3 regions of the Leclercia sp. S52 genome follow, and region 1 is predicted to be linked to each of the others. Evidence: predicted binding sites of a transcription regulator. Region 1 holds the regulator's gene; each other region holds the start of a gene.

The links. Region 1 encodes Fur, which represses iron uptake genes when iron is present. Its sites were predicted from a motif close to ATAATAATGAGAACNACTATCAA; they were not measured.
Region 2: a site for Fur is predicted at 1,697-1,719, ahead of exbB (tol-pal system-associated acyl-CoA thioesterase). Genes of this name have one in related genera too.
Region 3: a site for Fur is predicted at 7,625-7,647, ahead of ftnA (non-heme ferritin). Genes of this name have one in related genera too.

Annotation. Positions count from the first base shown of each region.
Region 1 covers NZ_CP152474.1:1,318,939-1,329,380, reverse strand. The annotation lists gene seqA (replication initiation negative regulator SeqA) at 1-462, opposite strand, end outside; gene ybfF (esterase) at 646-1,419, shown strand; gene ybfE (LexA regulated protein) at 1,548-1,835, shown strand; gene fldA (flavodoxin FldA) at 1,991-2,521, shown strand; gene fur (ferric iron uptake transcriptional regulator) at 2,813-3,259, shown strand; gene chiQ (ChiQ/YbfN family lipoprotein) at 3,385-3,720, opposite strand; gene chiP (chitoporin) at 3,765-5,171, opposite strand; gene glnS (glutamine--tRNA ligase) at 5,607-7,274, opposite strand; gene nagE (N-acetylglucosamine-specific PTS transporter subunit IIBC) at 7,454-9,478, opposite strand; gene nagB (glucosamine-6-phosphate deaminase) at 9,805-10,442, shown strand, end outside.
Region 2 covers NZ_CP152474.1:4,120,785-4,131,226, reverse strand. The annotation lists gene yghB (DedA family general envelope maintenance protein YghB) at 1-201, opposite strand, end outside; gene metC (cystathionine beta-lyase) at 343-1,530, opposite strand; gene exbB (tol-pal system-associated acyl-CoA thioesterase) at 1,781-2,512, shown strand; gene exbD (TonB system transport protein ExbD) at 2,519-2,944, shown strand; gene AAHB66_RS19745 (SDR family oxidoreductase) at 3,063-3,959, opposite strand; gene AAHB66_RS19740 (cytoplasmic protein) at 4,084-4,536, opposite strand; gene AAHB66_RS19735 (hypothetical protein) at 4,529-4,933, opposite strand; gene AAHB66_RS19730 (RNA helicase) at 5,039-5,542, shown strand; gene AAHB66_RS19725 (TIGR00645 family protein) at 5,624-6,112, shown strand; gene AAHB66_RS19720 (aldo/keto reductase) at 6,153-7,193, opposite strand; gene yghX (YghX family hydrolase) at 7,277-8,164, shown strand; gene AAHB66_RS19710 (methyl-accepting chemotaxis protein) at 8,558-10,105, shown strand; gene fucR (L-fucose operon activator) at 10,102-10,442, opposite strand, start outside.
Region 3 covers NZ_CP152474.1:3,023,940-3,034,381, forward strand. The annotation lists gene araF (arabinose ABC transporter substrate-binding protein AraF) at 1-676, opposite strand, end outside; gene AAHB66_RS14590 (DJ-1 family glyoxalase III) at 992-1,549, opposite strand; gene AAHB66_RS14595 (non-heme ferritin-like protein) at 2,096-2,599, shown strand; gene AAHB66_RS14600 (anaerobic C4-dicarboxylate transporter) at 2,770-4,113, shown strand; gene AAHB66_RS14605 (DUF2766 family protein) at 4,194-4,445, opposite strand; gene azuC (stress response protein AzuC) at 4,543-4,626, opposite strand; partial or broken gene AAHB66_RS14615 (MFS transporter) at 4,839-6,261, shown strand; gene AAHB66_RS14620 (RpiB/LacA/LacB family sugar-phosphate isomerase) at 6,306-6,944, opposite strand; gene yecR (YecR family lipoprotein) at 7,239-7,577, shown strand; gene ftnA (non-heme ferritin) at 7,787-8,284, shown strand; gene AAHB66_RS14635 (YecH family metal-binding protein) at 8,319-8,558, opposite strand; gene tyrP (tyrosine transporter TyrP) at 8,775-9,986, shown strand; gene AAHB66_RS14645 (YecA family protein) at 10,084-10,442, opposite strand, start outside.

The DNA.
Region 1 (10,442 bases):
GCGTCCGGTGTTGGTATTGGTGATCACCCAGTACGGCGTACCAGGCAGGTGCTTGGGCTTAGTTTGATTGCCATTCTGTAACAGCGTTTGCTCGTCAGCCGCGAAATAGACGCGGGTACGACCGTGGAGAGACTCCGTCGCGTCGGCAAATGCGTTGTTATCCAGTGAATAGAGTGTAGTCAGCACCAGCATAAAGCGGTTAACTGCTTTCTTCTGCTCAGCGTATTCGTCAGAGAGCAGCAATTCGCGCATCGCACGCACTTTGTCTTTTACCGGTGACAGCGGCTTTTCCTGCGCGACAGCAGCGGGCTGGCGCGTTTCTTTGATGGCCGGAGCGGCAGACTGCGAGGCGGCGGCGATTTTCAGCATGCGCCGTAAAATGTCGGACGCGCTCTCACCAATGTGCCGCGTCTGGCTGGCGATATACTGATAAAGCTCGTCATCAACTTCGATTGTTTTCATCTTAATCCAGTGCGATATCTTATCTGAATACAAGTCGTTGGGAGTATAAGGTCAAAACCCAACAGCGGATAGCGTCAAGCCAGAATGGCGGCAAAAGTCAGAATTAACTGTTTCCTTGCAGCCGGGCGGCAGAATGGTCAACATGATACCCTAACCTGACATACGTAAAAAAAGAACTTTGCCATGAAATTGAATACCCGAGCGCAATCTGCACAATCGCCGCACAATAATTCTCCCATCGTCCTGGTGCATGGCCTGTTTGGCAGCCTGGATAACCTTGGCGTGCTGGCACGGGATCTGGTGACCGACCACGCGCTGCTGCAGGTGGACATGCGTAACCACGGTCTGTCGCCGCGCTCGCCGCAGATGACCTACGCCGATATGGCTCAGGATCTGCTGGATACGCTGGATGAACATAAGATTGAAAAGGCGATCCTGGTCGGTCACTCAATGGGCGGCAAAGCGGTGATGGCGCTGACGGCGCTCGCGCCAGAGCGGATTGCCGGCCTGGTGGCGATCGACGTCGCCCCGGTGGATTATGACGTGCGACGCCACGATGAGATCTTCGCCGCCATTAACGCCGTCACCGACGCAGGCGTCAGCACCCGCCAGCAGGCCGCGGCGCTGATGCGTGAACATCTGGACGAAGAAGGTGTAGTGCAGTTCCTGCTGAAATCCTTCGTCGACGGCGAGTGGCGCTTCAACGTGCCGGTTCTCTGGGATCAGTATGACCAGATCGTTGGCTGGCAGCCGGTACCGGCGTGGCCGCACTCTACCCTGTTCATCACTGGCGGCAATTCCCCCTATGTCACCGAAGCGTACCGCGACGCGCTGCTGGCGCAATTCCCTCAGGCCAAAGCGCATGTCATTGCCGGGGCCGGGCACTGGGTCCATGCCGAAAAACCAGACGCGGTGCTGCGCGCTATCCGCCGTTACCTCGCTGACATCAATAATTGATTAAAAAGAGAGCGACTGGTCGCCTGCGGGCCTCCAGTCGTTGGCGTGCCGTTTTCGGTGATGTATGATGGCGCGCTTATCGCCCGGGCATTAGCAGGGTGTCTTGTTTCCCCCGAAGTCTCAGAATCATGGCCAAAGAACACACGGACCGCACGACAATAGATCTGTTCGCGAATGAGCGTCGCCCGGGACGACCGAAAACCAATCCGCTTTCGCGTGATGAACAGCTGCGCATTAATAAGCGCAATCAGCTTAAACGCGATAAGAGTCGTGGGCTTAAACGCGTCGAGCTGAAACTGAATGCTGTAGCCGTCGATGCGCTGAACGAGCTGGCAAATGCCCGTGAGATCAGCCGCAGTGAGCTTATCGAAGAGATGCTGATTGCGCAGCTCGGGAAATGGCACGGCAAAGCGTAAGTCAGAAAACTCCCCTTCTTGTTGCTTTCATGTAGCACAGAGTGCAGTCCTGCGTGATAGCAGTTTCCGCAGGCTTCTCTGTTCTGCTATGATTGCCCTTATCCGTGGCTAAATTGCGCCACCATACCATTAAGTATCAAGAGGTTATTTTACTCATGGCAATCATCGGCATTTTTTTCGGCAGCGACACGGGTAACACCGAAAATATCGCAAAAAACATTCAAAAACAGTTAGGTAAAGACGTTGCCGATGTGCATGACATTGCGAAAAGCAGCAAAGAAGATATCGAAGGTTACGATATTCTGCTGCTGGGCATCCCGACCTGGTATTACGGTGAAGCGCAGTGTGACTGGGACGATTTCTTCCCGTCTCTGGAAGAGATCGACTTTAACGGCAAGCTGGTTGCCCTGTTCGGCTGTGGCGATCAGGAAGACTACGCAGAGTACTTCTGTGATGCCCTCGGCACCATTCGCGATATCATAGAGCCACGCGGCGCGGTGATTGTAGGCCACTGGCCAACTGCCGGTTACCACTTCGAGGCCTCTAAAGGTCTGGCCGATGATAATAACTTTGTGGGCCTCGCCATTGACGAAGATCGCCAGCCGGAACTGACCGCTGAACGCGTCGACAAATGGGTAAAACAGATTCGCGAAGAGCTGCACCTCGACGACATCCTTAATGCCTGATGATGTCGCGGCGCAACGCTAAAGTTGCGCCGCATCGATAGGTAATACCAATCAAAATAATTGCTACAAATTTTTAACTTTTGCTGCCATACCTGTACAATGATCCAGGAGTAAACGGGGAACCTTGTAACAACTTTGTTGGCGGTACCACGTTTTTATAAGCATACTTTACTTGAGACTTGCAGTTTTCATTACGTCATGGCAGTTCTATAATGAGACGCATTATCCCAGGTGCATTTTCTGTCACTTCTTCTTTAGAAGTGAATCGTTTAGCAACAGGACAGATTCCGCATGACTGACAACAATACCGCATTAAAGAAGGCCGGACTGAAAGTCACGCTTCCACGGTTAAAAATCCTGGAAGTGCTTCAGGGTCCGGATAACCATCATGTCAGTGCGGAAGACTTATACAAGCGTCTGATCGACATGGGCGAAGAGATTGGTTTGGCTACCGTTTACCGTGTACTGAACCAGTTCGACGATGCAGGCATCGTTACGCGTCATAATTTCGAAGGCGGTAAATCCGTGTTTGAACTGACGCAGCAGCATCACCACGATCACCTGATTTGCCTCGACTGCGGCAAAGTGATCGAATTCAGCGATGATTCCATCGAATTACGTCAGCGCGAAATTGCCGCACGTCATGGCATTCGTCTGACCAACCACAGTCTGTACCTGTACGGCCACTGTGCCGAAGGCGACTGCCGCGAAGATGACCACGCGCACGACACGAAATAATCTTTGCACTGATTCTGAGCCAACCTGACGGTTGGCTTTTTTTTTGCCTTTTACAGGCAAAAAAAAGAGCCCGGTGGCGCTACGCTTACGCGGGCCTACGGGCTCTGGGTGTGGCAAACAGCAGATTACTTCGCGTTGTTGTTGCTACGAATTTCCTGCCAAATCTTATCGCAGTTTTTGGTCACATCCTGATTGTTACCCGTCTTACGCGCCTGAATACAGGCCTGGTAATCCGCCACCCGGACGGTTTCCTGAGTCGCAAACTGCTCGTGCGCCTTCTCCTGACGCAGCACGTTCAGCACGCTCTGACAGGCTTCGATCTTTTCTGGTGACCCTTCAGCGGTATTGATGCACGCGCTGTAGGCCTCTTTCAGACGGGTGTCTTCTTTCTGGGTCTGGGGTTGTGCGCAGGCGGCCAGTCCTGATGCCAGCACCGCAACCAGTACGATTTTTTTCAGCATAGCGGTCTCCAGTCAGGCGGGGATCGTCCCCGCCTGGCTTGTCATCAGAAGATGGTGAACGGGGCGATAACCATAAACTTCACGTCACGCTCATCCTGGAAGATGTTGCCGTAACCGCCGCCGTAGCTTGGGATATCGGAGTGGTTGTCATACTGCGTGAAGTGCAGTTTGAACATGGTCCCTTTCGCGCGACCGTCCTGCAGGGTGTAGATCGCATCCAGGCTGTAGGCAGATTCCTTGATCTTGTTGGAGGCGATATCTTCACGCTGACCGGCGCTGTTGATTAACCAGTCTGCCGGTTTCGCATCCCAGGCGTAGACGTAAGACGCGCCGACGCTCCAGCCCGCCAGGTTCCAGTTGCTCAGGTCATACATGGCACCGAAGAAGACCGCTTTTTCGCCGTTGGCGTTAAAGTCGGAGCGGTTATCCCACCACACGTCCAGACGCCCGTTGGAAGAGGCGTAGGTTGGGGTCATACGCTGCAGGAAGTAGCCCTGCTGCCCTTCCGCCTTGACGTAAGTCCCTTCCAGACGTAAATCGACCTGGCCGACCTTGTAACCCAGCGTCAGCGCCTGCAGCCATGCCGTACCGTCGTAGATATCGTTCACGGTGCCGCTGTCGGCTTTATCACGCGTGCCGTAGAACTGATAGCTGGTAGAGAGCGGGCCGCCGATGATATCCAGCTTGTAGCTGGCTTTGGCAAAATACTGATCGATGAAGCCTTCAGCCTGACCAAAGGCGGCTTCCAGAATCAGGTTATTTTTGAAATCGTACTTCGCGCCGAAGGAGTGGAGATAGTCGACACGAGTTTTTCTGTCATTCTGATAGAACTTGTCCATCTCAAGGTGCCACGGCGCTTTGTACTCGTTGGTCCACATGTACGAGAAACTCAACGCACCGCTATCGCCGTAGTCAAAGTTGGCCCCGGCTTCGGCACCCTGATAGGTACCCGGCATAAAGCTCCAGTGCGGCGCTAACAGGGTTTGACCGGTTGGCTGCAGCCAGCCACCGCGCGCCCATACCGGACCGTATTTAAACTTTGCCGCCGCTTTATACAGGCTGATCCCGCTCTTATCACCGGACCAGTCCTCTTTATAGGCTTTGTTGCTGGAGGAGAAGGCAATTTCGTTCGGGTGGCCGCTGTCGCCGTTTTCCGCCATTTCGATAGCCGTGAACGCAGCCAGATCGAGACCGAACATGTCAGCGGCATAGCCGGACTGGAAATCAAGGTTGGCGTTCCAGGTGGAGTGAGCGAGGTTAGTTTTGTATTTGTCTGACTCGACATCTTTGCGGTCACGTTCACGCTGCCAGTAATAGACACCGCCCGTGAGGGTTGAATCATCGATAAAACCTTCGGCCTGGGCTTTCGGAGAAACCATCCAGCCTGACATTGCTGTAACACCGGCAATAGCCAGCGCAAGCGCACTACGTTTGCCACTAAACGTACGCATAATTAATCCTCTTTGACGTATTTAAAGCGCCTTAAACGGCGAAAAACAAAAAAATAAAAAGTGGAGGCAACCGGAAATACCCGCTTACATCTCCTGTCCTTAGACTATTTTTCGCGACGCGAATTATCAATGCTTTTCAGCGATCAAAAGTCAGGATTATGACAAAGCGCACATATTTGGTTGCGGTTTGTAACAAAGGAAACAGGGAAGAATATTTATTTAAAATAATGTGCAGAATGAGCGATTTATTTTTAATAAATAAAGGTTAATTACTTTAAGCGGTAGCAATAGCGGTTAATTTGCGAAAAAGAAGAGAAAGCTAACCGTTTTAAGAAACAGAATTAATTCGCAACGCGAAGATTTAAAGGGTTTAGGGTGCGATCGCCAGGCAAAAAAACGCCGCAGTACGCGGCGTTTTTTAAAAGGAGAAAGGGATTACTCGCCCGCTTTCGCCCAGGTATCACGCAGACCGACGGTACGGTTAAATACCAGTTTGTCAGCGGTCGCATAGCGACTGTCGAGGCAGAAGTAGCCTTCGCGCTCGAACTGATATGCGTGACCGGCAACGGCGGCTTTAAGGGATGGCTCGGCAAAGCCCTGCTTGATCACCAGCGAATCCTGGTTAATCACTTCCAGGAAATCCTCTGCCGCACCCGGGTTTGGCACGCTGAACAGACGATCGTACAGGCGGATTTCAACCGGCAGCGCATGTGCCGCGCTCACCCAGTGGATCACACCCTTCACCTTGCGACCGTCGGCCGGATCCTTGCTCAGGGTCTCGGCATCGTAGGTGCAGAAGATGGTGGTGATATTGCCTTCAGCGTCTTTCTCGACGCGCTCGGCTTTGATCACGTAGGCATTACGCAGGCGCACTTCTTTGCCCATCACCAGACGCTTGTACTGCTTGTTGGCTTCTTCACGGAAGTCGGCACGGTCGATCCAGATCTCGGCGCTGAACGGCACGTCACGGCTGCCCATCTCCGGTTTGCTCGGATGATTCGGCATGGTCACCAGCTCGCTTTCGCCCTGCGGGTAGTTTTCGATAACCAGTTTCACCGGATCGATAACCGCCATGGCGCGCGGCGCATTGTCGTTCAGATCTTCGCGGATACAGGACTCCAGCGACGCCATCTCGATGGTGTTGTCCTGCTTGGTCACGCCGATGCGTTTGCAGAACTCACGGATGGAGGCGGCGGTATAGCCACGACGACGCAGACCGGAGATGGTCGGCATACGTGGATCATCCCAGCCTTCAACGTGCTTGTCGGTCACCAGCAGGTTCAGCTTACGCTTGGACATCACGGTGTATTCCAGATTCAGACGAGAGAACTCGTACTGACGCGGATGCACCGGAATGGAGATGTTATCCAGCACCCAGTCATAAAGGCGACGGTTGTCCTGGAACTCCAGGGTACAGAGCGAGTGCGTAATGCCTTCCAGCGCATCGCTGATGCAGTGGGTGAAGTCGTACATCGGGTAGATGCACCACTTGCTGCCGGTCTGGTGGTGATCGGCAAACTTAATGCGATACAGCACCGGGTCGCGCATCACGATAAACGGTGAGGCCATGTCGATTTTGGCACGCAGACAGGCTTTCCCCTCTTCGAAGCCACCGGCACGCATTTTTTCAAACAGCGCCAGGTTCTCTTCCACGCTGCGATCGCGGAACGGGCTGTTTTTACCCGGTGCGGTCAGCGAACCGCGGTATTCGCGAATTTCGTCAGCGGAAAGCTCGTCAACGTAGGCCAGGCCTTTGTTGATCAGCTCAACGGCGTAGGCGTACAGCTGATCAAAATAGTCAGAGGAGTAGCAGATGTCGCCAGACCAGTTGAAGCCCAACCATTGCACGTCGTTCTTAATGGACTCTACGTATTCGATATCTTCTTTCACCGGGTTGGTGTCATCGAAACGCAGGTTGCATTGACCCTGATAGTCCTGCGCGATGCCGAAGTTCAGGCAGATCGATTTCGCATGACCAATGTGCAGGTAGCCGTTCGGCTCCGGCGGGAAACGGGTATGAACTGTGGTGTGCTTACCGGTGGCCAGATCTTCATCAATGATCTGACGGATAAAGTTGCTCGGGCGGGCTTCAGCCTCACTCATCGTGGATTCCTCAAAGCGTAAACGACATATAACGGCATATGATCTTATAAGCCGGGCGTAGTGACAACCTTTAGTTACGCAAAAAAAGGTCTCTGAAGAGAATTATCGGGGCGATTGCTGTAAAAAAAAGCGGCGGGGATATCCCCGCCGCTCAGGCATTAACGCTGACTCAGGAGCACTTATTTGCCTTTAATTTCATACAGAGGTGTCTGACCGGCAACAACCTGACCCTGCGCCTTAATGACCAGGCCGCTGAAGTCGTCGATATTGCTGCAGACAACCGGGCTGATCATGGAGCGTGCATTGGCGTTCAGGTAATCGAGATCCATCTCCAGAACCGGCTGACCTGCAACCACTTCGGCACCCTCTTCCACCAGGCGTTTGAAGCCCTGTCCACCCAGCGCAACGGTATCGATACCCATATGGACAACGATCTCCGCGCCTTTCTCTGTTTCCAGGCAGAACGCGTGGTTGGTGTTGAAGATCTTGACGATAGTCCCGGCTGCCGGGGAGACAACGGTTTTATCCGTTGGTTTCACCGCCACGCCATCACCCACAGCTTTGCTGGCGAAGGCTTCGTCAGGCACCTGCTCCAGGGCAACCACTTCACCGGTTACTGGCGAAACCAGCGCAGCGATGGTGGTGGCATTGGCAACGGCCTGCGGCTTAACGGCAGCAGCAGGTGCAGTAGCGGGTGCTGGTGCAGCTGCTGCAGCGGCAACCGGACCGGTAGTTTTCATTGCGTTAGCAATTTTCTCAGCCACAAAGCCGACGATAATCTGCACGCTGGTTTTGTTCAGGCGGATCACGCCAGACGCACCCAGGCGTTTCGCCATCGCTTCGTTAACCAGAGAAGAGTCTTTCACGTTCAGACGCAGACGGGTGATGCAGGCATCAATACCGGTCAGGTTGTCGGAACCGCCGACTGCCGCGATGTACTGACGCGCCAGACCGGAAACATCTTCCGTCGCGGTACCGCTCACGTTCACGTCCTGACCATCCGCTTCGCTACCGGCAACCGCCAGCTCGCGACCCGGGGTCATCAGGTTGAATTTGGTGATGGTGAAGCGGAACACCACATAGTAGATCACGAAGAACGCCAGACCCTGCAGGATCAGCATGTACCAGTGAACCGCCAGCGGGTTACGGGACGAGAGCACCATATCCACCAGACCCGCACTAAAGCCGAAGCCGGCAATCCACTGCATGCTTGCAGCGATGAACACGGAGATACCGGTCAGCACGGCGTGGATGACGTACAGTACGGGCGCAACGAACATGAAGGAGAATTCCAGCGGCTCGGTGATACCAGTGAAGAAGGCCGCGAATGCGCCCGCCATCATGATACCCAGCACTTTCGCTTTGTTCTCTGGACGCGCGCAGTGGTAGATAGCCAGCGCAGCACCCGGCAGACCGAACATCATAATCGGGAAGAAGCCCGCCTGGTAACGACCGGTGATACCGACAACCGCTTTACCTGCTTCGATGGACTGTGCACCGCCGAGGAAGTTAGGGATATCGTTAATGCCCGCAACGTCAAACCAGAACACGGAGTTCAGCGCGTGGTGCAGACCGACCGGGATCAGCAGACGGTTGAAGAACGCATACACGCCCGCACCGACGGAACCCAGTTTCTGGATGTGCTCACCGAAGTTCACCAGACCGTCGAAGATCACCGGCCAGATGTACATCAGGATGAAAGCGACAACGATCATCACGAAGGAGGTCAGGATTGGCACCAGACGACGACCGCTAAAGAAGGAGAGTGCTTTTGGCAACTCAACGCTACTGAAGCGGTTGTACAGTTCAGCGGAGATGATACCCACCAGGATACCCACGAACTGGTTGCTGATCTTACCGAAGGCTGCCGGAACCTGGTCCGCAGGGATCTTCTGGATCATGGAAACCGCAGCCGGGGAGCAGAGCGTGGTCAACACAAGGAAGCCCACAAAACCGGTCAGTGCCGCAGCACCGTCTTTATCTTTGGACATACCATAAGCCACACCAATGGCAAACAGTACGGACATGTTATCGATAATGGCAGAACCAGACTTAATGAAGAATGCCGCTAACGCGTTGTCTCCACCCCAACCCACCGGGTCAATCCAGTAACCGACACCCATCAGAATTGCTGCCGCTGGCAGCGTGGCGACCGGCACCATTAAGGCGCGGCCAACCTTTTGTAAATAACCTAGAATACTCAATTTGCTTCCCCCCTATGAGACCCCGTTAACGGTGTATTCTCAGCTGTGTTTTTATTGTGTCACTAACTTATATATACAGTTGATGATTCACTGGCTTTCTGAGTGTGTGGAAAATTAATTCGTATCGCAAATTAAACGCGTATTTTTTGTGAGTTTTGTCACCAAATATTGTTTATCACCCTCCCTTGCACTGGCAAACTGCCAAAACTTATTTTATGATACGAAAAATCAAGACAGATTGCCCCCTCTCGGTGTGAACCAGGTTAGTCTTAATCATACCCGGACAAGCAATCCGCCCACTTTTATGAAAACTTCAGAGGTGAATAATGAGACTGATCCCCCTGGCAACTGCAGAACAAGTCGGTAAATGGGCTGCCCGCCATATCGTAAACCGTATCAATGCGTTCAAACCCACTGCCGATCGTCCTTTTGTACTGGGTCTGCCAACCGGTGGTACACCTCTTACCGCCTATAAAGCACTGGTTGAGATGCATAAAGCGGGCCAGGTAAGTTTCGAACACGTTGTCACCTTCAACATGGACGAGTACGTAGGTCTGCCAAAAGATCATCCGGAAAGCTACCATAGCTTCATGCACCGTAATTTCTTTGATCACATTGATATTCAGCCGGGAAATATTAACCTGCTGGATGGAAATGCACCGGATATCGACGCTGAATGCCGTCATTATGAAGAAAAAATCCGCGCTTACGGCAAAATTCACCTGTTCATGGGTGGTGTAGGCAACGATGGCCATATCGCGTTTAACGAACCGGCTTCTTCTCTGGCGTCCCGTACCCGTATCAAAACCCTCACCCATGACACCCGTGTGGCAAACTCCCGTTTCTTTGATGGCGACGTAAACCAGGTGCCAAAATACGCCCTGACCGTTGGCGTGGGTACCCTGCTGGACGCGGAAGAAGTGATGATTCTGGTGCTGGGCAGCGTGAAAGCGCAGGCGCTGCA
Region 2 (10,442 bases), 2.1 Mb from region 1:
GTCCATCACCCCTTTACCGATTAACGCGCCTGCCAGCAGCAGCAGGCTGTCGCCCGGTAAAAATGAAGCAGGGAGTAACCCATTTTCCAGAAACAGCGTGGCGAACATCACCAGATAAACAATCCCCACCACGTGCGGATCCGCCAGTGCTGCAAAATCGTGTTGCCAGAGTGCAGCGATAATATCTTGAATAACAGCCATGGGCTTTCCTGTGGAACAGCATATATAGGGCTATTGTACTCCCTATTTCGCCTGCGGGCTTTGATCGCAGGCGCAACAAATCAGACTTTTCTGCAAGTAATGTAGAGAAAAGTGTCCGCAGCGTGTTTATCTGACCTCGTGCTATTCGATACGGGCAAATCCGGCCTCTAAATCGGCAATTAAATCCTCGACGTTTTCCAGGCCGATATGCAGACGGATCAGGGTACCGGTAAAGTCCACTTCACCACCCGGACGCAGGGCGGCAATCTGCTCTGGCTGGTTCGGCAGGATCAGCGACTCAAAGCCGCCCCATGAGTAGGCCATGCTGAACAGCGAGAAGTTATCGAGGTAGTTTGCCAGCTCGTCATTGCTCAGCCGTTTGTTAAGCACAAACGAGAACAAACCGCTGCTGCCCGTAAAGTCACGTTGCCAGAACTCATGTCCGATGCTGCCCGGCAGCGCCGGATGGTTCACGCGCGCCACCTGCGGGTGCTGCGCCAGCCACCGGGCGACCTGCAGGCTGCTTTCATGATGCTGGCGCAGGCGTACGCTCAGGGTGCGCAGGCCGCGGCTGGTCATGTAGGCGGTATCCGCATCCACCATCTGCCCCATCAGATAGGCATTTTCACACAGCTGCTCCCAGCAGCGGGCGTTGGAAACCGCCGTGCCGATCATGCCGTCCGAGTGGCCAATCAGGTATTTGGTTGCCGCCTGGATAGAGATGTCGATACCAAAATCGAGAGCCTTAAACAGCACGCCTGCCGCCCAGGTGTTGTCGATCATGATGATGGCATCCGGCGCTTTGCTGCGTACCGCCTGCACAATGGCCGGGACATCATGCACTTCCATGGTAATGGAGCCCGGCGATTCCAGGAACACCACCCGGGTATTGGGCTGGATCAGATCGGCAATGTTCGCGCCGATCTGCGGATCGAACCAGCCGGTGGTCACGCCCAGCTTGCTGAGAATTTTGGTGCAGAAGTCCTGGCTGGGTTCATAGGCGGTGTTGGTCATCAGGATATGATCGCCCTGCTCGACAAAGGCCAGAATGGTATTGGCCACCGCCGCCGCGCCGCAGGGGAACAGCGCACAGCCGGCGCCGCCTTCCAGCTCGCACATCGCTTCCTGGAGTGAGAAGTGGGTCAGCGTGCCGCGACGCCCGTAAAACAGCTCGCCCTTCGCCCGGTTACGTGTGGCGTGCTTTTTCGCCTCGACGGTCTCAAACACCAGCGACGAGGCGCGCTGAATCACGCTGTTTACCGAACCGAGGGTGTATTTCTTGCTGCGTCCCGCCTGGACAAGGGTGGTATCAAGATGCTTCTCTTTCATGTCTGCCAACCTGTTTTTATACGTCTGGACGTCCAGACTACCATGAAAGTAAAAATGGTCACGAGAAGGGTGGCGCATTAAGACGAAAATTTTTTAAAATTTATGTCCGGGAAATTTTTCCTGCGTAAGCGCAAGGAAAATGAAACGAATTTACGGCACTATGTAAATACTAATGAGAACTACTATCAATTCGACGCTGTTTTGATATTATTATGCTCAGATTTTGTGATTTGCGTCCTGGAGATACCGAGTGGGTAATAATTTGATGCAGACGGATCTCTCCGTCTGGGGTATGTATCATCATGCCGACATCGTAGTGAAGATTGTGATGATCGGCTTGATTCTGGCGTCTGTCGTCACCTGGGCTATTTTCTTTAGCAAGAGCGTGGAGCTTATCTCGCACAAGCGCCGTCTTAAGCGCGAACAGCAGCAACTGGCCGAGGCCCGCACCCTGAATCAGGCGAGCGATATGACCTCTTCCTTCCAGGCCAAAAGCCTGACCACCCAGTTAATCAACGAAGCCCAGAACGAGCTTGAACTCTCGGCAGGCAGCGAAGACAACGAAGGGATTAAAGAGCGTACCGGCTTCCGCCTCGAGCGTCGCGTTGCGGCCATTGGCCGTCATATGGGCCGCGGTAACGGCTACCTGGCGACCATCGGTGCGATTTCGCCGTTCATTGGTCTGTTCGGTACGGTCTGGGGCATCATGAACAGCTTCATCGGCATCGCCCAGACCCAAACCACCAACCTCGCGGTTGTGGCCCCCGGCATCGCAGAAGCCCTGCTGGCGACGGCGATTGGTCTGGTTGCGGCTATCCCGGCGGTGGTTATCTATAACATCTTCGCCCGTATGATCGGCAGCTATAAAGCCACCCTTGGCGACGTTGCCGCTCAGGTTCTGCTGCTGCAAAGCCGCGATCTGGACCTCAGCGCCAGTGCTGCGAAGCCGGTCCGTTCTGCTCAGAAATTACACTTAGGTTGATTCGCCATGGCAATGCGTCTTAATGAAAATCTGGACGATAACGGCGAAATGCACGAAATCAACGTGACGCCGTTTATCGACGTCATGCTGGTTCTGCTGATTATCTTCATGGTTGCTGCGCCGCTGGCGACGGTGGACGTGAAGGTCAATCTGCCTGCGTCATCCAGCCAGCCGCAGCCGCGCCCGGAAAAACCGATTTATCTGTCCGTGAAAGCGGATAAATCCATGTTCCTGGGTAACGATCCGGTGACGGATGAGTCGGTGATCCCGGCGCTGAATACCCTGACCGACGGCAAGAAAGACACCACCGTCTTCTTCCGTGCCGACAAGACCGTCGACTACGAAACCATGATGAAGGTAATGGACACGCTGCATCAGGCGGGTTACCTGAAGATTGGTCTGGTAGGCGAAGAGAAGACTGTGGCTAAATAAACAAAAGCGGCACCCCTTGAGGTGCCGCTTTTGTATTTGCCCGGTGGCGCTACGCTTACCGGGCCTACGCTCAACATGTAGGCCGGGTAAGGCGAAGCCGCCACCCGGCACTGCACAACTACCCCAGATGCTCCCCGCCGCACACCCCGTGCACTTCCGCGGTCACATAGCTTGACTCCTGACTCGCCAGATAGACATACACCGGTGCCAGCTCCGCAGGCTGCCCTGCGCGCTTCATCGGGGTCTGCTGACCAAACTGCGGGATTTTCTCCTGAGTCTGACCGCCGGAAATCTGCAGCGCGGTCCAGATAGGCCCTGGGGCCACCACGTTAACGCGCACACCGCTCTCGGCCACCTGTTTCGCCAGCCCGCGGCTGTAGTTAAGGATGGCCGCTTTGGTGGAGGCATAGTCCAGCAGATGGGCGCTCGGCTGATAGGCCTGAATCGACGAGGTAGTAATGATGCTCGCCCCGGCCGGCAGCAGCGGCAGCGCCTCCTGAGTTATCCAGAACAGCGCGAATACGTTGACGGTATAGGTCTGTTTAAACTGCGCCGTCGTCAGGTCGGCAATCTTCTCTACCGCAACCTGCTTACCGGCCACCAGCGCCAGCACGTCCAGCCCGCCCAGTTCCTGATGAGCTTTATGCACCAGTGAACGGGCAAATTTTTCATCGCTCAGGTCGCCGGGGATCAGCACCGCTTTGCGTCCTGCTTCTTCTATCAGCTGCTTAACCTGCTGCGCATCCTCTTCTTCGGCGGGCAGGTAGTTAATGGCGACGTCTGCTCCTTCACGCGCGTAAGCGATGGCGGCAGCGCGTCCAATCCCTGAATCGCCCCCTGTCACCAGCGCCTTACGATCCTGTAGTCTGCCGCTGCCTTTGTAGCTCTTCTCGCCGCAGTCCGGCACCGGCTCCATCTTGCTCTGCACGCCAGGAGCGGGCTGTTTCTGCTGCGGATATTCGCCGGTATGATACTGGGTTTTAGGATTCTGAATTTTGCTCTGGGAATTTGCCATTGAGGTTCTCCTTGAGTGGGTGATCAGGCTTTAAGCTTAGGAGAATCAACCGGCAAGTGAGGATCATTCAGGATAATCCTTAAATAACAGCAACAGGCGGAGCGGTGTGAACTGGCGGGGGGGATTACGGCTTTGGCGCAGAAGGTGTTGTTTTAGCGGCCAGCACGTCTTCATTCAGCGCGACGGTAGTCACGCTGGTGGTGCGATAGCCTTCATCAGCCAGTTTACGGGTGACGCGCAGGGTGGCGGTTTCACGTGCCCGCAAATACTGATAATTGGTTTCCAGACGAGCCAGTATTTTATCTTTTAAGTCTGGTCGCTGCGCCATGATGGCGTTAATTGTCGCGCCGTAGATCTCTTCTTTAACCTGTAACGGATAAATTTCACGGCGGTTTTGCCATTTCAGGCGGACCAGACCGGCAGGGATGGAGAGCAGTTCTTTCGCAATGCGTTGTATTTCCGCATTTTTAATCTCTTTCAGCGCCGCCAGGTTTTGCTCTAAGATAAATTCATCGCTCTTTTTATCATCTAAAGCTAAATAAACGTTGTTGTTATCAACATCCTTCACGTTATTCATCCTCTAGCTTATAGAAAATAGGCGTGTTTTTTTCGCAAGTAATTAGATTGAGCCAGATGTCATTACCGGCTTCGTTAATCTCATCGGTTTTTTCCGCCAATATTTGACTTAGTGCCTGCGCATCTATTTCTCCCTCCGCCTGCAGGTCATTGAGCAGGCGGGCGAACACCTCGATTTTAACCACCCGGAATAATCGGTCCTTTATATGCCGGTCATGCTCTTCGAGCAACATATTGCGGGAGTTACCGGTACGGGTAACACCAATTAATATATCAGGCGCGTAATCCGCGAGTGTTCTTTTCCCCTTAGTGAAATTTGCATTGCTTTCTGCTTCTGGTGGTGTCGGTTCCACGGTAGAAATGTGAAACTTAGCCGGAACCAGATTGTCGGGCAACATTTTATATTTCCTTTAATTTCAACAGGGTGGGGTTGTCTGGAGTGTGAGATTCGTTGACAATAACATGAGGCAAATTTAAAATCAAAAAAAATGGAGCCTGCCTATATGAACAGCATTTTTTATACTGTCATTACTTTGTTATTGCTTACCGCCGTGGTTCTTTTATTGATGAAAGAGTTCAATAAAAGCAGCGACGCGGAGAATGCGCACAACCCTGCCCAGCCAGAGCGGATGTCAAAAGAAGAGGGCGAAGACCATTTTTCAGTGTTAATGAATGCGATTACGCCGGTTTGGTACTGGCGCGTTAATCATGAATATATTGATTTCCTCCACGCCACAATTAAACGAATGAATATGGTGGAAATAAATAGCATTCCTGACCTGTTTGAGGCGCAGCGTCGTTGCAGCGACCTTAACTCGGCGGTGTACAAATATTACGACAATATCAAGAAGCGCTGCCTTAATGGTGAGAAAGTGTCGCATTCCGATCTGGAGGTCATGAACCTGCGCCAGTGTTTTCGCGAGTTCAGTCTTGAGGCTTATCCGTCGCTGGTGGTGCTGGTTTGGCCGGAATATCAACGGCCTGTCGTTAAGCCGGAGCAGGTATAGGTTCTGTGTTGTTGAGTTGTTGCAAACACTTTGTCTCGTTGCGATATACTGTGCGCTGGTTTCGTTTGCAGACAGGACTCTATGGAACGCTTTTTTGAAAACGCAATGTATGCCTCCCGCTGGCTGTTAGCCCCGGTCTATTTTGGCCTTTCGCTGGCGCTGGTGGCCCTCTGTATTAAATTCTTCCAGGAAATTTATCACGTCCTGCCGCATATTTTCAGCGTCGCGGAATCCGACCTGATTCTGCTTCTGCTGTCGCTGGTGGATATGACCCTGGTAGGCGGCCTGCTGGTGATGGTGATGTTCTCTGGCTATGAAAACTTTGTCTCACAGCTGGATATTTCGTCCGATAAAGAGAAGCTGAGCTGGCTGGGCAAAATGGACGCCTCGTCGCTGAAAAACAAAGTGGCCGCCTCGATCGTGGCCATCTCGTCGATTCACCTGCTGCGGGTGTTTATGGACGCCAAAAACATCCCGGATAACAAGCTGATGTGGTACGTAATCATTCACCTGACGTTTGTGCTGTCGGCGTTTGTGATGGGGTATCTGGATAAGCTGAGCCGTAAGTAATAAAAAAGCCGGGTAAGCGCAGCGCCACCCGGCATTTTAACTACTTATCTGACGACGCCTGCCACAGATTCAACTGTCCGTCGGCCACGTGCTGATCGATCCGCTGCAGTTCTTCTTCGCTAAAATGCAGATTATTCAGCGCCTGCACGTTCTCCTCCAGCTGCTCGGTCCGGCTGGCACCAATCAACACTGAGGTCACGCGCTCGTCCTTCAGCAGCCAGCTCAGGGCCATCTGCGCCATTGTCTGACCGCGCGCCTGCGCCATCCTGTTCAGTAAACGCAAACTGTTGAGGTTGGCCTCGGTGAGCATATTCTCGGTCAGGCCGCGCACCTTTTTGCCTTCGCGCTGCATGCGTGAGCCGTCAGGAATGCCGTTCAGGTACTTCCCGGTCAGCAGCCCCTGCGCCAGCGGCGTAAAGGCGATACAGCCGATGCCATTGGCCTCCAGGGTATCCAGCAGGCCGCTCTTGTCCACCCAGCGGTTGAGCAGGTTGTAAGAGGGCTGATGGATAAGCAGCGGGATCTTCCACTCGCGCAGCAGCTCGGCCATTTTCCGGGTCCGTTCCGGTGAATAAGAGGAGATGCCGACGTACAGCGCCTTTCCGCTCTGCACCGCCTGCGCCAGCGCAGAGGCGGTCTCTTCCATCGGCGTGTTTTCGTCCACCCGGTGGGAATAGAAGATATCCACGTACTCCAGCCCCATGCGCTTCAGGCTCTGGTCGAGACTGGCGAGCAGATACTTACGCGAGCCGCCCGCACCGTACGGACCCGGCCACATGTCATAGCCCGCTTTGGTGGAGATAACCAGCTCATCGCGATACGCCGCGAAATCATCCCGCAGCAGGCGGCCAAAATTTTCCTCCGCGCTGCCCGGCGGTGGGCCATAGTTATTGGCGAGATCAAAATGGGTGATGCCGCAGTCAAAGGCTTTGCGCAGCAGGGCGCGCTGGGAGTCGAGGGCGTGGACATGGCCGAAGCTGTGCCACAAACCTAGTGACAGGGCGGGTAGACGCAGGCCGCTTTTCCCACAGTAACGATACTGCATCGTCTCGTAGCGGTCCGGAGAGGCGTTCCAGGGCATGATGTCTCCTTTCTTGGTGTTTGATTTTCGAAACAGCGTTTCTATTCTATCCTTAGTTCGTTCACAATTCATGGAGATATGCGATGACGCGTATGACCGCCAAAGACTTTCCTCAGGAATTGCTCGACTACTACGATTATTACGCTCACGGCAAAATCAACAAACGTGAGTTCCTCAATCTGGCTGCCCGCTACGCCGTCGGTGGCGTTACCGCGCTGGCGCTGTTCAATATGCTCAAGCCCAATTACGCCCTCGCCGAGCAGGTGAAGTTTACCGATCCCGATATTCTGCCCGAGTACATCACCTATCCCTCGCCGGACGGCCACGGCCAGGTGCGCGGCTATCTGGTGAAACCGGCCAAAGCCACGGGCAAAGTCCCGGCGGTGGTGGTGGTGCATGAAAACCGCGGGCTCAACCCCTACATTGAGGACGTGGCGCGTCGGGTGGCGAAGGCGGGCTATATCGCCCTGGCGCCGGATGGCTTAAGTTCGGTGGGGGGTTATCCCGGCAACGATGAAGAGGGGAAGGTCCTGCAGCAGAAGGTTGATCCCACGAAGCTGATGAACGACTTCTTTGCCGCCGTTGGGTTTATGCAGAAACACCCGGACGCTACGGGCAAGGTGGGGATCACCGGCTTCTGCTATGGCGGCGGGGTATCTAACGCTGCGGCGGTCGCCTGGCCGGAGCTGGCCTGCGCGGTGCCTTTCTATGGCCGCCAGCCTCCGGCGGCGGACGTCGCCAAAATCAAGGCTCCCTTGCTGCTGCATTACGCCGAGCTCGACAAGAATGTTAACGAGGGCTGGCCGGCTTATGAAGCGGCGCTTAAATCTAACGGCAAGGTGTATGAAGCATGGATCTACCCTGGCGTAAACCACGGATTCCACAACGATTCTACTCCGCGATACGATGAACCCGCTGCGGAATTAGCCTGGAAAAGAACCCTGGGATGGTTTGAAAAATATTTGAGTTAATCCGCCTGAACATGTCCGGCAGACATCCCACTGCCGGGCACATATTTATATCTGCTGATAACAATACCCCTGTTTATTTCACTGGTACTTGCCATGTAATTCCATGACACTTTTATTACGGCGTAATGGCAAAAAAAAGCGGGCTTTCGGTTCCGTTAATTATGAGGGTGCTAATTAAAAATATGCTTTATTTCTGCATCTTTATGAATTCTAAGGCCGGATTATTTTAAGGGCTATTTGACCCCGGTCTGTTTCTAATATCTCTGTTCATTAAACGGAAATGAAAAGTTTTATAAAATTAACCAATAAAAGGTACCGCTTCGCATTTTATTGCCGATAACGAGGGTAGTACTCGCCTCCGGGCGATATCTCCCTTATTGCAAGGAAATAAATATGCAAGTGTTTCGTAATTTCACGATCCGGTTCGTCATGCTGACGATTCTGGGGATTTTCTGTTTAATGTGGGCGGGGGTCGGGCTTTATGGCTCCTGGGCGCTGTCGCGCGTTGCGGATGGCAATGACGTCGATCGTCAGTTGGTCAAACAGATGACGGTGCTCAGCCAGGGTAACGATCAGTACTTCCGCTTTGTCACCCGTCTGACCCGGGCGATGGACGTACAGGCCGCAGGCGGTACGGCGGATCTTACTTCCGTGCAGCAGGCGCTGGACACCATGAGCAAAAAGCTTGATGAGATGAAAGCCATGTCACCCGGGCCGATGGATGCCCAGATCTCCTCTCAGGTGATCGCCAGCTGGCAGGCGCTGCTGGATAACGGCGTAAAGCCCCAGATGCAGCTCGCGCAGCAGGCTAACCTCGACGCCTATCGCCAGCAGGCGAATACTGTCACTCCGCCGCTAAGCCGTGCCTTTGGCGAAAGTGCCGGGCAGTTCAATAAAGCCGCGGACAGCATTCTCGACCGCACCCGCGTGACGGTGGACGGCCTCACCAGCTTCACCCGCACGGTGATCATCACCGCGACCCTTATCGGGCTGCTGATCCTGCTGTTCGCCGATCGCTACCTGGTCGCGATGCTGGTGAAACCGCTGGATCAGCTCCGCTACCACTTTCGTCAGATTGCCCAGGGCGATCTGAGCCAGCCGATTGTGCCCTTTGGCCGTAACTGCGTGGGCCAGCTGGTGCCGCTGCTGACGGCGATGCAGGACAGCCTGCGCGAAGCGGTCAGCACCATCCGCGCCGGCAGCGAGAATATCTGGCGCGGCGCCACGGAGATCTCCAGCGGCAATAACGATCTTTCGTCGCGTACCGAAGAGCAGGCGGCCGCCCTGGAAGAGACGGCCGCCAGCATGGAGCAGCTCACCGCCACGGTGAAGCTGAATGCCGATAACGCCCGTCAGGCCAGCGAGCTGGCGGATGTAGCCTCTACCACCGCCAGCCGTGGCGGGGAGCTGGTGGAAAACGTGGTCCACACCATGACCGGGATCTCCGTCAGCTCGAAGAAAATCGCCGAGATCACCAGCGTCATCAACAGCATCGCCTTCCAGACCAATATTCTGGCCCTTAACGCGGCGGTGGAAGCGGCGCGTGCGGGTGAGCAGGGGCGTGGCTTTGCAGTGGTGGCGGGTGAGGTGCGTAATCTCGCCAGCCGCAGCGCGAATGCGGCAAAAGAGATCGAAGGGCTGATCGCCGACTCCGTCTCCCGCGTGGAAGAGGGGGCCCGGCTGGTGAACGATACCGGTATTACCATGGAGGCGGTGCTGCGCGATATCACCGGCGTGACCACCATCATGAAGCAGATTGCCGCCGCCTCGGAAGAGCAGAGCAAAGGCATTTCACAGGTGGGAGTGGCGATCACCCAGATGGACGGCGTGACCCAGCAGAACGCCTCGCTGGTGGAGCAGGTGTCGGCCGCGGCCTCCGCGCTGGAGCGTCAGACCGAGGAGCTGCAACGCTCGGTGCAGAAGTTCCGCCTGGCGAGCTAACGGCGGGCGAGCTGCACGTCGCTGATCAATTGGGTCACCTGTGACAGGTGGCCTATTTTCACTTCGCTGGAGCGCTGAAACTTGCTTTTGTCGATCAGCAGCAGCGACTGGCTGGCACGGCTGAGCAGCTGCGACTTAAATCCGGCACTGTGCGGGGTGGGATCCCACATCACCCCCTGCTCATCCACTCCTTCGCACGAGAAAATAAACAGGTCGATCTCCAGCGCCTTTAGCTGCGTTACGAGGGCCGGATTCACATAGCAGCGATACTTGCGCTCCAGCGTCCCGCCCGAACAAATCAGGGTGATGCGTTCGCGCTTCGCCATCTCATGGCAGA
Region 3 (10,442 bases), 1.7 Mb from region 1:
CGACCACCAGCCAGTGTTTCACTTCAGAGTGCTGAACCAGCATGGAGTTGGCCGCATCGAAGGCGCCCGGGATATCGTTAGATTTGGTAGGCACTTTGTAGATCTGTTTTTCCGGGAAGCCGGCCGCTTTCAGGGCATCCATCGAACCGGTGGTACGACGGCGGGCGGTATCCAGCTCATCGGCGGTAATGGCCATCACGGCGGTGTCTTTCACATCCCAGCCGCGTTTTTGCATCTCTTTATACAGCTCCTGGCCCTGACGCTCGCCGATTTTGGTCGCCGCCATCATCACCAGTGGCACGGTATCCATTGGCGCGCCTTTGGCGTTGACGAACTGATCGTCCACTGCGATGACCTTCATGTCGTAGCCGCGCGCTTTCGCCACGATAGCGGAGCCCAGTTTTGGATCCGGAGTACAGATGACAAACCCTTTCGCGCCGCTGGCCGCCAGGCTATCGATAGCGTTCAGCGTTTTTTCACCGTCCGGCACGGCAATTTTGATCACCTCAAAGCCCAAATCTTTCCCGGCTTTGTCAGCGAATTTCCACTCCGTCTGGAACCACGGCTCTTCCGGCTGCTTCACCAGGAAACCGAGCTTCAGGTTCTCTGCCATAGCGGATTGTGACATAACGGCAGCCAGACCGATGGCCGCCAGCGCTTTAGTAAATTTGTGCATGGTTAACTCCAGCTTTAGCGTTCTAATTTGTAGGGAAACAACATCTCAATTCTGCTTAATCGGACTTAAAACAAGGCATTAGCGCCAGGCGTATTTAAAGCGCATTTGCTTGAGATAGTTTTAGCGGGAAATTAATCATCCATAAGAGAGCGCCATCACACCGCAGAATTACAGTAATTGCGTACATACATTCAGCGAAAAAAGACATAAATACGGAAGGATTTGTCAGACAATTCGGAAGGGGGAAAGCAGATTAGTCCATAAGATCAGCTAAGATATCCTTGTTAGCCGGGCGCATACACGCCCGGGGAGATCTTACCAGGGATAGTAGATGTGATCGGCGTGGTCGCGCACCGGCGCTTCATCGCCCAACAGGCGCGCAGAGAGGGTCAGCGCGAAGTCAAAGGCAAGGCCCAGACCTTTGCCGCTGATGAGATTGCCATCTTCCACCACCGGGGCATCGACATACACCCCGTCTTCGACGCCCTGCCAGAGATCGCCCGAACAGACGTAGCGACGCCCTTTCAGCAAGCCGTTCCCACCCAGCACGCGTGCGGCGGCGGAACAGATTGGCGCGATAATTTTGCCCGCTTCGTCATGGACGGCGATAAAACGCACCACCTCAGCGCTGGCGGCGAGGTTAACGCTGCCCTGCGGACCGCCCGGCAGGACCACGGCGTCGTAGTAAGTATTGATTCTCTCGCTCAGGGTGTTATCCGCGACCATCGGAATATTATGGTAGCTCACCACCGCGCGCGACCCGGCGCAGGCCAGGGTTTCTACCTCAATGTTAAGACGGCGCAGGATATCAATGGTGATGATCGCTTCCGCCTCTTCAAATCCGGGTGCCAGCAGCACCGCAACCTTTGCCATACGAACTCCGCTAGATAGAAAGATAAAACATTGTTTCATTTTCACAGAGTGCCGTGCGGTAAACTCCATGCCGGATCACATATCGCACTATTTTTCGCAAAAATGATCCTGCGCAATTTTCATCAGGTGTAAGTTTTTATTAATTCCTGGAATTATCTCTATTCCGTTCGGCAGGAATAATTATAAATTTATTTGCTAAGCACATATTTCGCTGCTACCCGGAAAAACATCAAATATCGTAAACAATATAATTGCGTTAAATTTATACAAAATATTATAAATCAATTAGTTACGCACTAACCTCTTCTGTCCAGATCTCTCCAAATCCTTCACTGTTTTTAATTCCTGATGGGAAGTAAGGTTTAGTAAGAATATATTTATAAGGATTTTCTTATAAAGCAGTCGCTGTTATGATGAATTTTACCCGATGCCTGAAATGAATATGGGATCACATACAGGGAAAACAGAATGCTTTTATTCTGAAGTGAACTATCGTTAATGATGATTATTTTTTAGGTTACATAAACGAAGAAAAAGGGAATGGATATGGCTGTCTCGGATATGATTACCAGGCTCAATACGCAGATGAACCTTGAGTTTCACGCGTCAAATCTCTCATTACACCTCAGCGAGTGGTGTTCAGAACATCAGTTAACCGGTTCCGCGACTTTCCTGCGCATTCAGGCGCAGAGCAACGTCACGCAAATGATGCGCGTTTTTGATTTTCTGAAAGCATCAGGCGCCATGCCGGTGCTGAAACCCGTCGATATGTCTGATGAAGCGTGTGATTGCCTGGAAGCGGTTTTCCAGCGCACGCTGGAAGAGTATGAGCAACGCTCTCTGACGCTGAATCAGTTAGCGGATGAAGCGCGGAAAATGAAAGATCTCTCCACGCTTAACTTCCTGCACGATATTGAAAAAGAGCAGCTGCAGGATGGGGTATTACTGAAAACCGTCCTCGATGAAGTTCGCCAGGCGCGCCGCACCGGCATGGGTCTGGAACAGACCGATCGCCACCTGCTTAACGTCGTCAACTGCCAGCACCACTGATCCTGCTTATCGCCTGACTTACCCGGCCTGTGCCGGGTAATTTTGTTACAAAATTGCAACCAACCCCTTGCTTTTATTAATTTTTAACAAATCCGATCTGGCTCCCACCGAATAACCCTTCTCCGTGTAATGATTTGCGAAAATTTCATTTTCACAGACGAAGGATACGTATGATTACCGTTGAATTTATTGTCATTATTCTGTGCCTGCTCATTGGTACCCGGTTCGGTGGCATGGGGCTGGGGCTGATAAGCGGCATTGGCCTGTTTATTCTCAGCTTTGTCTTTGGGCTTCAGCCCGGTAAGCCTCCGGTGGATGTCATGCTGACGATCCTCGCGGTCATTGGCTGTGCGGCTACGCTGCAAACGGCCGGAGGTCTGAACGTGATGATGCAGTTTGCCGAACGGCTGCTGCGTCGGCATCCACAACACATCACCCTGCTCGCCCCTTTCACCACCTGGATGCTGACCTTCCTGTGCGGAACCGGCCATGTGGTCTATACCATGTTCCCGATCATCGCCGATATCGCGCTGAAAAAAGGTATCCGCCCGGAGCGCCCGATGGCGGTGGCGTCCATTGCCTCGCAGATGGCGATTACCGCCTCTCCGGTATCGGTCGCCGTTGTCTCGCTGATGTCGATTCTTGCCGCGCAGCACGGGGTCGGCCAGGCCTTTGGCATTCTGCAGATCCTCGCCATTTCGGTCCCGGCTTCGCTGGCGGGGGTAGCGATTGCCGCTCTGTGGAGTCTGCGCCGCGGCAAGGATCTGGCCGACGACGAAGAGTTTCAGGCCCGGCTGCAGGATCCCGAGCAGCGTAAGTTTATCTATGGCAGTACCGACACCTTAATGAATCAGCGTTTCCCGAAACAGGCCTACTGGTCTACGTGGATCTTCTTCGCCGGGATTGCCGTCGTGGTGCTGCTGGGCGCCCTGCCCGAGCTGCGTCCGGCCTTTGAGGTGAAAGGCAAGCTGACGGCGCTGTCGATGAACCTGGTGATCCAGATGATGATGCTGATTGCCGGGGCCGTGATGCTGATGGTGTGCAAAGTGAATGCTGCGTCCATTTCAAACGGGGCGGTGTTTAAGGCCGGGATGGTGGCGATCTTCTCGGTCTTTGGCGTGGCGTGGATGAGCGATACCTTTTTCCAGGCGCATCTGGATGAGCTGAAGATGGCCCTTGAGGGGGTGGTGAAAAGCCATCCCTGGACCTACGCCATCGTGCTGTTCCTGGTCTCGAAGCTGGTGAACAGCCAGGCGGCAGCGCTGACCGCGGTCGCGCCGATGGGGTTAATGCTGGGGATCGATCCGAAGATGCTGATTGCTTTCTTCCCGGCGTCTTACGGCTATTTCGTTTTGCCGACCTACCCCAGCGACCTCGCCTGCATCGGCTTTGACCGCTCGGGCACCACGCGCATCGGCAAGTTTATTATCAACCACAGCTTTATTCTGCCGGGGCTTATCGGGGTGAGCTGTGCCTGTGCGGTGAGCTATCTGCTGGTGCAGACCTTCCTGTAATCCTCATGCCGGGCGACCCTGGGTCGCCCGTTCACAAAATTCTCATAAAACCATTTCTAAATTCAAAACGTCGGTTTATTTTAGTGAGACTCGCCCTGCGGCGTGAACTTCAGTTCAATCAGTGCAATGGCTTTCTGAACCGCACGCAGCGTGACCGGGTCAGCCGACGCAGGATTGCTGGCGAAATCGATGTTTCTGAGCTGGCTGGACATCTTCTCGCGCACCTCTGCGGGGGCGATGATTTCAATCACATCAAGGATTTGTTTGATGACCAGCTGGCATGCAACAACGTCAGAGATCAGTTCCTGATCGGCACTCAGGTTTTGAGACATAGGCTTCTCCTGTTTGAAAGGCCGCCATAGTAGCAAAACGCCCGCCCGGATGCGGCCTGCAGGCACAAAAAAACCTGCCGAAGCAGGTTTTTTCTTATCAGAACATCGCGCCTGGCGGTACGTCCTTAAAGGTCTTGCAGTAGGATTCGAACATGCTTTTCAGGATTTTGCGCAATTTCATCATTATGCTCCGGCTAAATGTTATGCAGGTGTTATCGTTGATGCGCTTATAATATGACCTCCATCACAAAAATCAATTATTTTGTGATATTCATCACGGCAGTTTATTTAAAATAAAACAGTGTTCCTGTTAAAAATAAAAACAAATCATGTAATTAGCAGCGTGTTTGTTCCTGTAAATTTTTAAAAAAAATTTTAAGTGGCAGAGGAAAAATGACCGAAAACATCTCCGGTAAAGCGGCCAGCGGGATCTCTCCCGCAGCGCTGTTGGTGGCTGGTGCCTTCTTTATGGAGTTTCTCGACGGGACGGTGATCGCCACCGCCCTGCCCGATATGGCGAGAAGCTTTGGTGTGCAGGCGGTGGATCTCAACATCGGCATCAGCGCCTATCTTATCACCCTGGCGGTGCTGATCCCCGCCAGCGGCTGGATCGCCGACCGCTTTGGTGCCCGCAAAGTCTTCACCCTGGCGCTGGCGATCTTTACCCTTGCCTCGGTGCTGTGCGGCCTCGCCACCAGCGTCGATCAGTTTGTCGCCATGCGCGTCCTGCAGGGGATGGGCGGCGCGCTGATGGTGCCGGTTGGGCGGCTGGCGGTGCTGCGCACCACCCCGAAACATCTGCTGATCACCGCCATCGCCACCCTCACCTGGCCCGCGCTGGTGGCACCGATCATCGGCCCGCCGCTGGGGGGGCTTTATTACCAGCTATGCCAACTGGCGCTGGATCTTCTTTATTAACGTGCCGCTGGGGCTGATTGCCATCGTGCTGGCGCTGCGCATTATCCCGGACATCTATGAAGAGACCCGCCGCCCGTTCGACACCCCGGGCTTTATCGCCACCTCGGTAGCGATGGTGAGCCTGGTTTGTGCCATGGAGATGATGGGGGCGCAGGAGGTGAATACGGTAATCACCTTCGCGTTGCTGGCTATCGGCGTGGTCACCTTGATCTATGCCCTGCGGCATTTCAGGCGCACCGAATGGCCGATGATCCGCCTTGACGCCCTGCAGGTGCCCACCTTTCGCGTGACGATGTACGGTGGGTCACTGTTTCGCGCCTCCATCAGCGCCGTGCCCTTTTTGCTGCCGCTGCTGTTCCAGGTGGGATTCGGCATGGATGCATTCCACTCCGGTTTGCTGGTGCTGGCGGTATTTGTCGGCAACCTGACCATCAAACCGGCAACCACGCCGCTGATACGCGGGCTGGGGTTTAAAAAGCTGCTGCTGATCAACGGGGCGCTGAACGTGCTGGCCCTGCTGGCCTGTGCCTTCCTGACCCCGCAAACGCCGGTGTGGGTGATCATGCTGGTGCTCTATCTGGGTGGGGTATTCCGTTCCATTCAGTTTACCGCCATCAGCACCCTCGCCTTTGCCGACGTCCCTTCCCCGCAGATGAGCTATGCCAACACCCTGTTCTCAACTGCCACCCAGCTGGCGGTGGGGCTGGGGATCACCCTTGGGGCTATCGGGATCCGCATCGGAGAGCTGTGCAGCGAGATGCTGGGGATAGAGGCGCTACCGGGGATCGGCTTCCGGCTGGCGTTTGTGGCGATTGCGTTGGTTTGTCTGCTGGGGATGGTCGATACCCTGCGGCTGGTGAAAGATGCCGGCAGCGCGGTATCCAGAAAGCGGGCATAAAAAAAAGCCAGCATAAGCTGGCTTTTTTTACTGGTGCTGGCAACTTAGCCGATAATACCGCGGACGAAGGCTTCGATCTCTTTATCCTGGCAGTTCTCGAAGAAGCACTGCTGGAAACGCTGGCCGGTCACTGCCGTTTTGACCAGCTCTGGATCGATAGCGCGCAGGGTGTCGAGATAGTTCTCTTTAACCACCGCGGCTTTCACCTGGTTCAGGATGCCGGCGTTACGAACCTGCGGCTCTTTACGCTCTGGCGGATAACCTTCGCCGTTACGACCGGTGAAAGCTTTTTCGAAGATGAAGCGAACGTTCAGCTCTGCGCCCCAGCCAAAGCCTTTGGCGAACGGCAGGGAGAGCGCGTTGCCGTTGTTGATCTGGGCGAACAGGAAGGCGTCCGCCGGATCGATGCAGTAGCCGCACACTACGCCCGGGTGGATGTTCAGGGACATCAGCGCGCCCTGGCCGGTACCGCAGCCGGTCACGACGAAATCAACCGCTTTCGAGTTCAGCAGAATGCTCGCCATGATCCCCAGATGAATATAGGTCAGGTGATGATCGTTTTCGTCGCTCATCCCAACGTTGTAGACCGGGAAACCTTTCTCTTCAGCAACGGCGTTCAATTCCTTGAGGATGATGGCGTTTTTTGGCGCCTGGCTGTTTTCCATCATCAGTGCAATTTTCATTCTTCGTCTCCTGAATGCGATGCGGGGCACCCCGCTGTGAATAGCTTACCTGTTCAACCTTACTACTAAGCAAACACACTTTCAAATTAAGTGAAAAATAGTTTCAAAAAACAAAGATGCGCTCACAATTTTGTACTCAGGCGCGTTTTTGCCACCGGGAGATAAAGGGATGGCATATGATTGAAGGAGCCGGGGGCTCGTGGCAAAGAGAAGGGGCAGAACAGGTGCTTAATCCTGGCATTGCGGCGCACATCAGCCGCTAGTATAGATTATTTAACGCATACAGAGTGTTCTATGAAGAGATTATGCACTGGCGGCCTGCTCCTGTTACTGGCGGGCTGTGGCGTTACCCGGCAAGCAGAAGTCAGCAGCGTCGACGTGACGTCAGGTGTCGTCATGCTCAATTACGATCAGGCCATGTTGCAGAACGCCCGCTATGACGACTACGTCACCAGCGGCACCGCGACCCGTGAATGCCAGGCGATGGGCTACAGCACGGCCATGGCCTACGGTCAGCCGGTTAAAACCTGTAGCCTGATCAGCGGCTCGCTATGCCTCAATGAAACCATGACCATCCAGTATAAGTGTTATGGCTATGCTCCGCCGCTCGTCGTTACGACCTCCGCATATTAATGATTCCATTGCCAGCGATCCCGCTGGCAATAATATTTTAAACACGAAACAGAATAATTCTCATTAATATATTTATATTACCCGCAATGCGTTTTATTCCCATTCGTATTATGATTGTTTAAATATTTATTTTACTTTTTGCAAATAAATAAATAACAAATTATAGTGACGCTCACGTTGACCAGTGAATAATAATACGGAGCTACACCATGCTTAAAACTGAAATGATCGACAAGCTTAATGAGCAAATGAATCTGGAGCTTTACTCCTCCCTGCTCTATCAGCAGATGAGCGCCTGGTGTAGCTATCACAGTTTTGAAGGCGCAGCGGCATTTATGCGCCGTCACGCGCAGGAAGAGATGACCCACATGCAGCGTCTCTTTGATTATCTTACCGATACCGGCAGCCTGCCACGCATCACACCGGTGGCCTCGCCGTTTGCAGAATACGCCTCGCTGGACGAACTGTTCCGCGCCACTTACGAGCACGAGCAGCTGATCACCCAGAAAATTAACGAACTGGTTCATGCCGCGATGACCAGCCAGGATTATGGCACCTTTAATTTCCTGCAGTGGTATGTGGCAGAACAACACGAAGAAGAGAAGCTGTTTAAATCCGTTCTCGATAAACTTTCCCTGGCCGGGAAATCGGGTGAAGGTCTGTACTTTATTGATAAAGAGCTGTCGACGCTCGATGCACAAAATTAATATTACTGCGGCGCCTTCTGGCGCCGCGTTATTTTTAATGACGACAAATTTTACTTTCGTGAGTTGAAAAACCGCTATCCAGCGGAATAAATTTTCCCCGTGCCGCCAGAAAAGCAACCAGCTCCGCCGCGGTCATTTCCGCTGCCGAACAGGTGTGAAAACGCGCTTCCTCACCAAACCGCGCGATAATTGCCGCCACCAGACTCTCTTCGGTGTACTGCGCACCGGAATCAATCATCATCGTCAGCACATCGTGCCCGTGAATGGATGCCATAAACCCTCCTGAGTGAAAGGCACAGCCTGACACATCCCTTCCCTGCACGCCTTGCGCTGGCGCAGGAATCCCTTTCGATTTCCTTGCCCGCGGCGTCTGATTAATTGCGTAAAGTTTAAATTACAGGCGTTGTAACGCCGGTTTGACGAACCTGCATTTTTCCCTTACGCTGCGCCGCAGATTTTGTCGCGATAGTGCAAGGCCGTAGAGGAAAACGTGAAGAACAGAACGCTGGGAAGTATTTTCATCGTCGCCGGAACGACGATTGGGGCTGGAATGCTGGCGATGCCGCTGGCGGCAGCGGGCGTCGGGTTTGGCGTCACGCTGGTGTTACTGGGCGTGCTCTGGGCGCTGATGTGTTACACCGCCCTGCTGCTGCTCGAAGTGTATCAGCACGTTCCCGCCGATACCGGACTGGGGTCCCTGGCCGGGCGCTATCTGGGCCGCTTCGGCCAGTGGATAACCGGCTTCAGCATGATGTTCCTGATGTATGCCCTCACCGCAGCCTACATCAGCGGCGCGGGCGAGCTTATCGCCTCCAGCGTTAACGACTGGTTCAACGCCGATATCTCCCCCACCACCGGGGTGATCTTCTTCACCCTGATCGGCGGCGGCGTGGTCTGCGTGGGTACCTCGCTGGTGGATCTGTTCAACCGTTTCCTCTTCTCGGCAAAAATACTCTTCCTGGTGGTGATGCTGGCGCTGCTGGCCCCGCACATTCATAAGGTCAACTTACTGACCCTGCCGCTGGAGAAAGGGCTGGCGCTGTCGGCCATCCCGGTGATTTTTACCTCCTTTGGTTTTCACGGCAGCGTGCCGAGCATCGTCAGCTATATGAATGGCAACGTGCGCAAGCTGCGCTGGATCTTTATTACCGGCAGCGCCATCCCGCTGGTGGCCTATATCTTCTGGCAACTGGTGACCCTCGGCAGCATCAACTCATCGACCTTTATGGGAATGCTGGCCAGCCATTCCGGCCTGAACGGGCTGCTGCAGGCCCTGCGTGAAGTGGTCGCGTCGCCGCACGTGGAGCTGGCGGTGCACCTGTTTGCCGACCTCGCCCTGGCGACCTCGTTCCTCGGCGTGGCGCTGGGCCTGTTCGATTACCTTGCCGACCTGTTCCAGCGCAGCCGCACCGTTAGCGGACGTATTCAGACCGGGGCGATCACCTTCCTGCCGCCGCTGGCCTTTGCGCTGTTCTATCCGCGTGGGTTTGTCATGGCGCTGGGGTATGCCGGGGTGGCGCTGGCGGTGCTGGCGCTGCTGCTACCGTCGCTGCTGGTCTGGCAGAGCCGTAAGCATCATCCTGAAGGTGATTACCGGGTGCCCGGCGGGAAACCGGCGCTGTGTCTGGTCTTCGCCTGCGGGATTGCGATCATTCTGGTGCAGTTCGGGATTGCAGCGGGGCTGTTGCCGGAAGTGGGATAACGTGCATTAATGCCCGGCGGCGCTTCGCTTGCGCGGGCCTACGAGAGGGTTTTGTAGGCCGGGTAAGCGAAGCGCCACCCGGCAGAAATGCGCGCGGTTAATGCAGACAGCAGTTCTTGAATTTTTTACCGCTGCCGCACGGGCAGGGATCGTTGCGACCGACTTTGGTGCCGTTGATCACCGGCTGCTGGGCGACCGGCTCCTGCGGGTTGGCAATCCAGTAGTTGTACAGACGCAGCGCCGCCGGACGAATATTCTCAATGCTCTGCTGGAACTCCTCTTCGCTGAAGCTATCCAGACGCTCGAAGTTCTCTTCGGAGCCGTGGAGGGCAATCAAATCCAGATCGGCACGCAGGGATTCCGGCAGGGATGACCAGTCGGTCAACGCCACGCCGCGCATATAGCCGAAGCACCACTCTTCCACCACGGTATAGGTTTCACCCTCGACATCATTCA